2 regions of the Clostridium sp. 19966 genome follow, and region 2 is predicted to be linked to the other one. Evidence: riboswitches for the same ligand, from Rfam matches in the RefSeq annotation. Region 2 holds a riboswitch; the other holds the start of a gene.

Region 1 (5,464 bases), on a different contig from region 2:
TTAAAGCATCCTTATTTTCAATAGTAATCGGAACAGAAATAGACCTTGTTCTTTCTGGGTTCTGAGTATTGGATACATAAATCCAAAATATAAATGAAGCTAAGACACAGACTATTTTGACGATGAATTGTTTGTCTTTTTTCTTGTCCATTGCTTCACCTTCTCCCCTATAGTACTTTTTTTGCTATTCTGCCTTCTTTTCATTATTCTTATCAATATGTCTTTTAATCTATCCTTATCATAGTTTCTAGTTATTTTGCCATTTACGGATAGAGATATTATTCCGGTTTCTTCTGACACTATAACCAATAAGGCATCGGATATTTCAGTAATTCCCATAGCAGCTCTATGACGAGTTCCAAGTTTTTTATTTATATCTGTATTCGCTGTTAGTGGCAATACACATCCTGCAGCAAGTATTCTATCATTTCTTATTATTGTTGCTCCATCATGGAGAGGAGTATTCACTACGAATATATTTTCAAGCAGGGCTGATGATACCCTGGCATCTATTAGAGTTCCAGAAGCTATAACATCATTTAATCCTGTTTTTTGCTCTATTGCTATGAGTGCTCCTGTTTTTGTTTTTGCTAAATTATCTACTGCTATAACCACTTCAGTTATTACTTTCTGCATAACCTCATCATCCTCAAGCAGGATATGCCTCTCCATAAAAGCACTTCTACCCAAATGCTCCAGCGCTCTTCTTATCTCAGGCTGAAATATGATAACTAAAGACAGCACTCCAATTGTTATAGTTTTATTAAGTATTAAATTCAGCATGGTCAGGTTTAATAAATCACTAATTGGGATAAGCAAAACTACTAGCAATAGACCTTTGAGAAGCTGCTCAGCCCTAGTCTCTTTTATTAAGGTGTACCCTTTATAGAATATGTACGAAATCACTAATATATCTAAAACCGATGTGATTTTTATACCTTTAACCGTGTATATAATTAGATTAAATAAGTCAACCACTTTGTCACCTCAGTTATATTATTCTTATTATCAATTATACACTATTATACGGATTAAATGTACCTAAAATTTAACGAATTATAATAAAATTAAACATAAAATTATAATTCATTAAATAAAATATGAAGGCTATACTTATTATTATGTGATAAAATATATTTATGTTGACTGCCCTATATTTACCCTATATAATTTTTAACCATGAACGTATATTAATATAGTGGTTTTAGGCTTGTTAACCGATCCATGTAGAAACCCTATGTAAATACTGAATTTTAACTATTTACATAGCCTTATGAATTTTTCTAGGAAGATTCATCATCATTAAACATATAAAATTAAGGTGGTGCACTTATTTGGTTAGTAAAAACACTAAAACAAAGAAAAAAGGGTTAAGTAAAACAACTGTTACAGTACTCTGGGTTATTATCATAGCTGCTTTGCTTATGGGAACTTTCACGCTTTCATACACTCTTTTTGTAAACAATACTGTTAGTAAATATGAAAGACAGATAAAGCAAATAGTAAATGATATTAGTACTGCTAATACAGATGCAAATAATATTGTTAATAATACTACTATAAACCCTGAGGATGCAAAAAAAGAGCTTCCAAAAGTCTTAAGCTCACTAGAGAAGGCAAGCAATGATTTGGACAACAACCCTCCTGGGAATGACTATAAGAATCAAAATAATTATATAACTACGGGACTTAAAAATAATATACTAATGTATAGGCAGGCTCTTGCTATATTCAATAATCCAAACGCTTCAGACATAAAAGATTCTGTTACTGATTTCAATAATTACAAAGACAACTGTGAAACTCAATATTCAAAATTTCAGGTTGGCAACATTACTATATCTGTATTTGCTCAAGCTAAAAACTTCATAAATATATTTCAGTCCTATACAGATAATTTGGTTAAGGTTAACACTCAAGCTGCTTTAGATGCGTCTCAATATCAAAAATATGTTGACACTATGGATGATATGCTTTCTAAGTTTGCCTCATTAAAAACCGATTTTTCCGTAGAGCTTGGCAAAGCAAGAAATCACTCCATGAGCTATGATGACGTGGTATCTTTGGCCACAAATGATTTAAATGCTTGTGACGATTTGATTAATGAAGCTAAAGGTGCTGTAAGTCCTAGCAATTTCAGAGATGGCAACTCAAATTTCATTAAGATTTTAAATACCTATGATTCCTACATACAAAGTTTTATAAACTCTGTAAACAATGAAAAAGTTCAAGCGGGAAGTTCCACTACTCCTCTTGATGCTGCCGCATTAAAGGATATATATTTTACTCCTTCAAACATGTTTACATCAATCGGTGATAGCTATGATGCTTTTGTAAAAAAATATACAGATTTGAAAAATAATCATTAAATTGTGTATAAAAATATATTTTTTGTGCAACAATACCTTTAGCCTAAATTTTATAGCAAATAATGTATAAAATGCGGAGGAACCAAAATTGGGGTGAATCACTAAATGTGTAGGTTATACCTTTTCCGAACCCGGCAGCTAACTTCGCAGGCAAAGGGAGGAATTTAATGAGAAAATTTTTAATATCAACAGCTGCTTTCTGTCTATTTATTTTATTGGGAAGCAGTATGACTGCTAGTGCTCAAGCTTATTCAGAAGTAGCTAAAGCATCAAAGGATGATACCATCCAAGTATTTAATTATAAAAATAACAGAATATCCATTTCAAATGATGATATTTATTTAATGGCGCAGACTGTATTTGCAGAAAGCAGAGCTGAGCCATACACTGGTAAGGTGGCTGTAGCTTCTGTAATTTTAAATAGGCTTTTAGATCCTGAATTTCCAAAAACCGTAGAAGGCGTTATTAAACAAAAGGGTGCCTTTTCTTGCGTTATTAACGGAAAGATAGGTTTTGCACCCACAGATGACTGTGTGAATGCAGTTTATGATGCTTTAAAAGGTATGGATCCAACTGGTGAAGCTGTATTTTTCTACAATCCTAAAACAGCTACATCAAGATGGATGAAAGAAATTAAAAAGGCTAATGTTAAACCCATAGGCAACCATGTATTTTTCGTTGCCAGCAGGTAATAAAAAGCTTGTGATTTTTATGTTTAGTAAAAATCACAAGCTTTTTAAAAATTTATTATTACTTATTCGGCTTTACATCCAAATATTCTACAGCCTTAAGTGCTGCCACTAAACCTTCTCCAGCAGATTTTAAGTATTGATATGGCTTGCCAGTACAGTCTCCCGCTGCAAAGCATCCTGAGAGATTAGTTCTCATGTTTCTATCAACTTTGATATGCTCATTTTCCATTTCTAGCCCTGGAACAAGCTGTCCTGGAGCTATACTATCCTTCATAACGAATACTCCATCTATTTCTATTTCCTGCTTTCTTAAAACTAATTTATTAACAACATCCTCTCCAATAATTTCTATAGGATTGTCCTCTATAACTATTACTGAATCATTTAGTTTAACATTAGTTTTGTTCATAGGTATGTAATAAACCTTATCTGCAATTTCACTAACATAATTTGTATCTATTGCTGCTTCATCATTATAGCCAACTATAGCTACTTTTTTATTTTTATAAAGGGGTGCATCACAGGTTGCACAATATCCTACGCCTTTGCCTAGATACTCCAATTCGCCTTTAATGGGCTTTGTATATTCCATTCCGGTTGCTATTATGATAGTTTTTGCTTCATACATTTTTTCATTTACCATGATTGCAAAATAATCTCCCATGGAAAAAACATTATTAACTCTTTCTGTATTAATACATATATCCATGGCATCTATATGCTCTTTAAATTTGTCCTTAAGTTCATTCCCTGTAAGCCCAGGAAGTCCTAAGTAATTATTTATTTTAGGTGCTTTAACAATTTTATGGCTTAATTCTTTACTGCCAAACAAAATAATTTTTTTATTTCTTATTTTGGCATTTATGGCGGCAGATAAACCAGCTGGTCCACTTCCTATTATGGCAATATCATATCGTTCCTCCAAAAAACACACCTCTTTATATATACTTTTCTAATACTGCTTTTAGCTCCTGCTTTGGTCTAAAGCCAACTAAAGTCTCCGCTACTTTACCATTATTGAATATCAAAATAGCTGGAATGTTTGTAATTCTATATTTGTTAGATATTTCAGGATTTTCATCCACGTTAACCTTAGCAAACTTTATCTTATCCCCTAATTCATTATTTAGTTCTTCAAAGATGGGTGTAAGCATTTTACATGGAGGGCACCAGGTAGCCCAAAAATCTATTACCGCTACTCCTGCATAGTTTTCTATTTCTTCTTGAAAATTATTGTCTAATACTTCTCTCATTTAAATTACCTCCCTATGTTTTATACCCCTATTAGGTATAGCTTTATTATAGCTTTATTAATATTTGGGTGTCAACTTAAAATAATTATTACCTAGTATTAGTTTCAAAGGTGCCCCTTTTGATGATTTCTTCGTCTTTTATCATAATATTTCCCATACATATAACATCTTTTATCTTCAAAGTTTGCTTATCCACTAGAACCAAATCTCCATCTAATCCTTGCTTTATTCTTCCCTTTTGGGCGAATTTAAAGTTTTTTGCCACGTTAGATGTAATTAATTTCAAAGCTTGTTCTATAGGTATATCCTTATTTAGTATTGCCGCTCTAACTTCTCTATATAGGCTGTCTACTCTTCCAATTCCTATGCCTTTTAATTCACCGTTTTCTCTAAATATTGGCAAACTTCCCTGACCATCCGATGTGAATTGAATATTTTCTATAGGTACTCCATTGTCTAGAAAATATTTTAAGGATTCACTTGCCAGCTCTTCACCAGGCTCTAAATTATCTGAATCACTGCTGGTTGTTATATCTACTAAGCCACCTATCTTAGCATATTCTACCGCTTCCCTCATAAGTTCTTCACATCTATTTACATGAGTTGGTAAAACCTGATTTACAGATATCTCGGTTTCTTTTAGCATTCTAAACAAGTATTTCAGCCCTGCTTTTCCCCCTCCCATATGTATATCCACTATGCCAGCCTTTCCAGATAGCAATCCACCAACTCTGGCTTTAGCTACCACCCTTATGAATTCTTCATAGGTAGGCTGAGAGGAACGGTGATCTGATAAAGCTACCTCCCCAATTCCTACCACCTTATCTATCAGTACTATATCTTCATCAGGCTCGTTAAACATAGATCTTACAGGTATATCGTATGAACCAGTAAATATATATGTAGTTATTCCGTCCTCTTCTAAAGCCCTAGCCTTTGCAAGAAGACTTCTCATATCTCTCGTTACAGAATCCGTTCCCAAGCAGCCTACCACTGTAGTAATACCAGCACTGGTTATATCAGAAAGATTAATTTCTGGAGTTCTTGAATGAAAGCCGTCTTCTCCACCACCGCCTAATATATGGACATGGGAGTCAATAAAACCTGGAAACAAGTATTTGCCCTCACCATCTATAACTTCCACATTGGA
Region 2 (5,464 bases):
TTGCTTAAGGCTTCTCATAGATTCCATAACAATATAAGCGGCATCACTTGGCTGAGTTATTTTAAATTCCTCACCAGATTTGTAGGATTTAAGACGCTTTGATAATTCAACCATGGCAAGAATTTGAGCTGCCTTAGCATGCTTTACGCCCTTTATTTTCATAAAGTCTTCTGCACTAAAGTCCAAAAGTCCATTTATACCGCCGCATTCTTTAAGTATTCTTGCACACAAATTAATTATATTATCGCCTTGAATACCGTTTCTTAATACCACCGCCATAAGTTCAGTATTAGATAAAGTATCCACTCCATATCTAAACAATTTTTCCTGCGGTCTTTCATTTTGAGGTAAATCCATTATTTTAAGAACATTCATATTAACTGCTCCTTCTATAGATTTGCCCCCATACCCCTTAACATCTTTTTAAGCTTATTTAGCGGAAGGCCTACAACATTATAAAAACACCCATGTATTTCTTCTACAAAGGTACCTCCAATGCCCTGTATGCCATAGCTTCCAGCTTTATCCATAGGTTCACCGGTGTCTACATATTTTAATATTTCATTATCATCCAGCTTTGAAAAAACAACCTCTGTTACGGCATAATCACTTATGCTCTTACCACTTTCAGTATCTAGAACTGTAATGCCAGAATAAACCTTATGTCTATTCCCGCTGAGTATTTTTAGCATATCTATAGCCTCTTCTTTACTTTTAGGCTTTTCTAAAAGCTTATTTTGATATGCTACTACTGTATCACAGGCTAATATCAGCGCCCCTTCGTTAATTTTTTTACTAGTACTTAAAGCTTTCCCTTTGGATAATGAAATAACATAATCTTCAAAATCACCTTCAAAGCTCACACTTTCTTCGTCAAAACCACTGACAATTACTGAAAAATTTTCAGTAAGCCTCTTTAGAAGTTCAATTCTTCTTTCTGATGCCGATGCCAATACAATTTTCATATTATTCCACCTTAAAACCTTTTATAGAATATTATTGCCACAATTATACCAATTATAGACATAATATTTAATGTAAATTTTATTCCAAAAGTAATTTCTAAGATTATAAGATTAATATCTATTGGCGAAGTAGTACCTATTGTATATACGTGGCTTAAAAAATTTAGTGTACTATTGTGACCAAATAAGTTACCGATAAGCTCTCCTGCTATAGCGCCTAAGAGCACAACAAAGATAAAAAAAGCAGAAGACTTTGAAGTGTTTTTCAATTTCATCCCTCACTTTTGTTTTACATCTAATATAGTTTAACATTTAATATTAGCTTTAACAAGTGCATTGGTCTAAGAAATAACAACTTTTTTACACGGTTTTGGAATATTCTATGTAAAAAAATGAAAGAATTTCTGCAGTCTAAATTCATTTGCTAATAGTAGCTTTTTTGAGAGTAAAATATAAAGGCTATATTTCAAAATGTTAATAAATATCTACATTTTAAAACATAGCCTATACAAAAATACCATTTTATAAATATAAATTTCTAATTGCAGTTATTTTTATAGCTGTTTATGCCTTTTCACCTATTTTGCTTAAAATACTGAATATGTGTTTTAAGTAATCCTCTAAATTATCTTTATTAATTTCTTTTGGCATAGAGGCTATATATTTCTTTTCCTCCTGTACCATATCATAATCCTTTAAGCTCTTATCATTTAGCACTAATTTAGTATTTGACCAATTTTTAAGATCATCAGTAACATATGAGATTTGACCTTTTGGTTTCATAGCATTAATTATTTTCACATGCGCGTCTATAATCTCCCCCATCATTTTTACCGAATCATCCTTTACGTTAATATTAAAGGTCATTTTAGATGGAGTGAGCTGCTTGCTGCTCAAATTCTGCGAGACTTTATCTGCATCTTCTTTCTTATATATTCCTACCAAAACTCTATACTTGCCATTATCCTCCACAATGAATGGATTATTGTCATCCGAAAGTTTAGTTTTTAAAGCTGATGCATAATCTTTTACCTGAAAAAGCCCCCCCTGAAGCACAACAAAAGTATACCTTCCTAATTCTGCATTATTTTTATTAGAATCATTTCCTTTAGCCGCATCTCCCGTCCCATTTTTAAAGAATATACTTGACAGAATCGTTGCTATTACCACAGCAGCTAGAAGCATACTTACTATCATTATAAGAACAACCATTCTATCGTCTTTCTTCTTTCTAAAATCATATCTTGTGTATTTCATTTTATCACCCCTCACTCAAAATAAGTACCTATAATAAATATTTATTTTAAGTTAACATATTTTAGAACAATAAGGTGCTGATTAAAACAGAGACTTACTCACCGAATGAAGTTTTAAATAAGTGTAAAATTAACACTTATTTAAAACAGAGTCAAAAAGAAAAAACCGACTATAAAAAGCCGGATATAAGTTCAATAATAGCTATTTTAAATATCTAATTAATTTAGAAGCCTTCTGGCACCTGCATAATATCTTACATAATAATCTTCACTAAGATCACTTATTGTAACCTTATGACTTCCTGAGGATGCATGTATAAATTGTCCTTCTCCAATATAAATGCCCACATGTGATATTCCTCCGCCTTGTGCAAAGAATATTAAATCTCCTGGCGCTAAGCTTCCTTTCGAAACATTCTTACCAAAGGATGCTTGTCCAGCAGCACTGTGAGGTAATTCAATTCCTAGTGAACGATATACATAAGAAGTAAATCCTGAACAATCAAATGCCTTGCTTCCTGATGCTCCATATACATAAGGAGTTCCTATAAAACTATATGCATACTGCAATAATTTCACGGAACTACCCTGCGCATTGCTTGTCTCGCCTCTTGAGTAAGTTACATTGTCTTTATTATCAGAATTATTGACTTCTGTAACTTCCTTCTTATCCGAAACAACAATACTTTTATTAATTCCTATGGTAGCTGACCTAAGAGAGACTCCTTGAATTTTACTGATTGCTGCATCTGCTTTTACATTATAGCTTTGTAATTGTAAACATATACATATAACAATAATAAAAAACAAAGCAGCCAAAAGAAAAGTTCTAATCTTTGACATTTATAATCACTCCTCACTGCCTCCGGAGTTAGCTGTCGGGTTCGGTGGAGAAGATTCCCTACTGATAATAAATTATCAGATTAACCCCTATTTGTGGTTCCTCCGTACTAATATAGATTCGGCACAAGTAAAATTATAATTTTTATGCTTTGCAAAGTCAATAAAAAAGCTAATCATATTATGTATTTTTTTACTTTTTTATGAACTTATAAATATTTTTAACGTATAATAATAGATATGTAATTTTCAAATAAAAAATTACCCTAAAATTTCATTTCTTTTCAAAATAATCATATCCTTTTTTATATTACCGTCTTCAAAGAAATTTTTAGATACTCTTGAAAACATAAATTCATTCTTATTCCAAAAATTAAAAGCCTCTCTGCTTCCGTCCACAACTCCAGCTAGGCAATTTTTTATTCCCAGACTGGAATACAGATATTTTATTATTTCCCCAAGCACTTTACTTCCAATGCCTTTATTCCTGTATTGCCTATCTATTATGTAGCACCAAATAACAAGTTCTCCATTAGGATTAAATTCAGCCCTACCTTTAAATATTCCCAATATTTTATTTTCTCTTAATATTTTAAGAAAAATTTCATTTTCGCTTATATAGTATTCTACAAATCTTTCTCTTATCTCATCAATGTTCATCCAACTATTTTTAAAGCTTTCATCAATTTGCTCTCTCATCCAAATTTCTAGGTTATCTATATCTCGGTTATTAACACTGGATATGGATATATCATCAAAATACAACTCCATATCTAACATCACACCACCTCTTTTCTATATACTTAATTCAATAGTATAATTCTACACTGATATTAAAAATCCTTTTCTAGGAAAATTTTGTTTCAAAGAAATGCTTTAAATCAGTATAAAAATCAACACTGATTTAAAATATAGCAAAACGAAAAAGAGAGATCTCTCGATCTCTCTCTAAATATCGTTTTAAAATCCAAAATACCGGTACTCTATTTTGACCCCTATCTGTCGATAGGTGGGTGCCCTCACTGACGCTTCTATCTCAGCAATGCCTAAAAGGTCTCATAAGCAGTACATATACACATCAAAATATCGAACTCCCGCAATTGTGATGTAGGTTCAAAATAAGAGCTTAACGCATATTCCAGAAATTATGATGCGGAGAGCGGGACTTGAACCCGCATGGTCTCCCATACGCACCTCAAACGTACGCGTCTGCCGATTCCGCCATCCCCGCATAGGGTATTTCGTTTGTTACAAGTATAGATTATAATACCCTTCTATACATTTTGCAAGCACTTTTTTTCAAGATTATATATGATATTTTCTCAAATATTGTATACATTTTCTAATTTGAAAGCTGCTTTCCATAAATAAATTTATATATATTGTAATTAGTTTTAATTTTTTTAATATATTGATCCGTTTCTTTAAACGGAATATTGGTCAAGGTTTTACCATCCTTAGAATACTTTTCATTTTTAAGCCACTGCTCCACATTACCTCTTCCAGCGTTGTAAGCAGCCAGCATTAATTCATCGCTTCCAAATTCTTTTCTTAAGTTATTTAAATACCAGCATCCCATCTTTATATTTACTTCCGGATCGTAAAGCATAGATTGCTGAAAATTACTAATCTTCATTTGATCAGCAATCCACTGAGAAGTTTCACCTGTTATCTGCATAAGTCCATTGGCAGATTTATGCGATATAGCATTCTTATCATAATTGCTTTCAGCTCTTATAAGGGCAGCAACCAAATAGGGATCTATATTATATTCTTTAGAGAACTCTTTTATTATTTCTTCATGTTCTAATGGGTATGCTCGCTTCACTGCATATTTTGCTAATGAAACCAAACCAACCATAAGCGTAATAAGCAATACTGCAAGTGCGAGCAATCTTCTATTTCTATTCATACATTACCTCAATTTCATACTATTAAAAAGCCTATATTATTTATAAACATTTAATATACTTAATATTTCATCAACTTGAAGCCTTGTACTTTCTATACTTTTGCTATTATCGACTATAAAGTTAACCAATTCCTTTTTGCTGTCTAAGCTCATTTGAGAGTTTATTCTATTAATTATACTCTCTTTATCCATATTATCTCTTTGTTTTATTCTTTCAATCTGCTTATTTTTATCTACCCACACTAATATATTCATATCCATCTCTTCATGAAGTCCATTTTCTATCAGTGTAGGTGCATCTAGGATGCATACTCCTACACCTTTCTCTTCATAGGCTTTAAAATATTCATTTATTTCTTTTTTTATAGCGGGTATTAAAATATTTTCTAGTTTTTTTCTTTCTGATGGATATTTAAAAACATAATCACCTAAATATTTTCTTTTAAGATTTCCATAGTAATCAAAAAAATGATCACCAAAAATTTTTTTTA

Evidence for each region. A riboswitch is a leader RNA that binds a small molecule or an ion and turns the genes downstream of it on or off. The one in region 2 is predicted to bind cyclic di-AMP.
Region 1: it holds a riboswitch for cyclic di-AMP, as region 2 does, so the genes downstream of both, IAI10_RS04280 (cell wall hydrolase) here and IAI10_RS01055 (C40 family peptidase) in region 2, are expected to answer to the same signal.

The regions. Positions count from the first base shown of each region.
Region 1 covers NZ_JACTOJ010000003.1:144,811-150,274, reverse strand. The annotation lists gene IAI10_RS04295 (CdaR family protein) at 1-151, opposite strand, end outside; gene cdaA (diadenylate cyclase CdaA) at 112-978, opposite strand; gene IAI10_RS04285 (hypothetical protein) at 1,335-2,369, shown strand; cyclic di-AMP (ydaO/yuaA leader) riboswitch at 2,400-2,534, shown strand; gene IAI10_RS04280 (cell wall hydrolase) at 2,537-3,061, shown strand; gene IAI10_RS04275 (NAD(P)/FAD-dependent oxidoreductase) at 3,120-3,986, opposite strand; gene trxA (thioredoxin) at 4,000-4,314, opposite strand; gene iadA (beta-aspartyl-peptidase) at 4,403-5,464, opposite strand, start outside.
Region 2 covers NZ_JACTOJ010000001.1:238,631-244,094, reverse strand. The annotation lists gene radC (DNA repair protein RadC) at 1-375, opposite strand, end outside; gene IAI10_RS01070 (Maf-like protein) at 390-965, opposite strand; gene IAI10_RS01065 (DUF4321 domain-containing protein) at 977-1,234, opposite strand; gene IAI10_RS01060 (SPOR domain-containing protein) at 1,530-2,222, opposite strand; gene IAI10_RS01055 (C40 family peptidase) at 2,441-3,064, opposite strand; cyclic di-AMP (ydaO/yuaA leader) riboswitch at 3,067-3,198, opposite strand; gene IAI10_RS01050 (GNAT family N-acetyltransferase) at 3,323-3,841, opposite strand; RNA gene ssrS (6S RNA) at 4,022-4,209, opposite strand; tRNA gene IAI10_RS01040 (tRNA-Leu) at 4,213-4,292, opposite strand; gene IAI10_RS01035 (lytic transglycosylase domain-containing protein) at 4,404-4,973, opposite strand; gene coaE (dephospho-CoA kinase) at 5,010-5,464, opposite strand, start outside.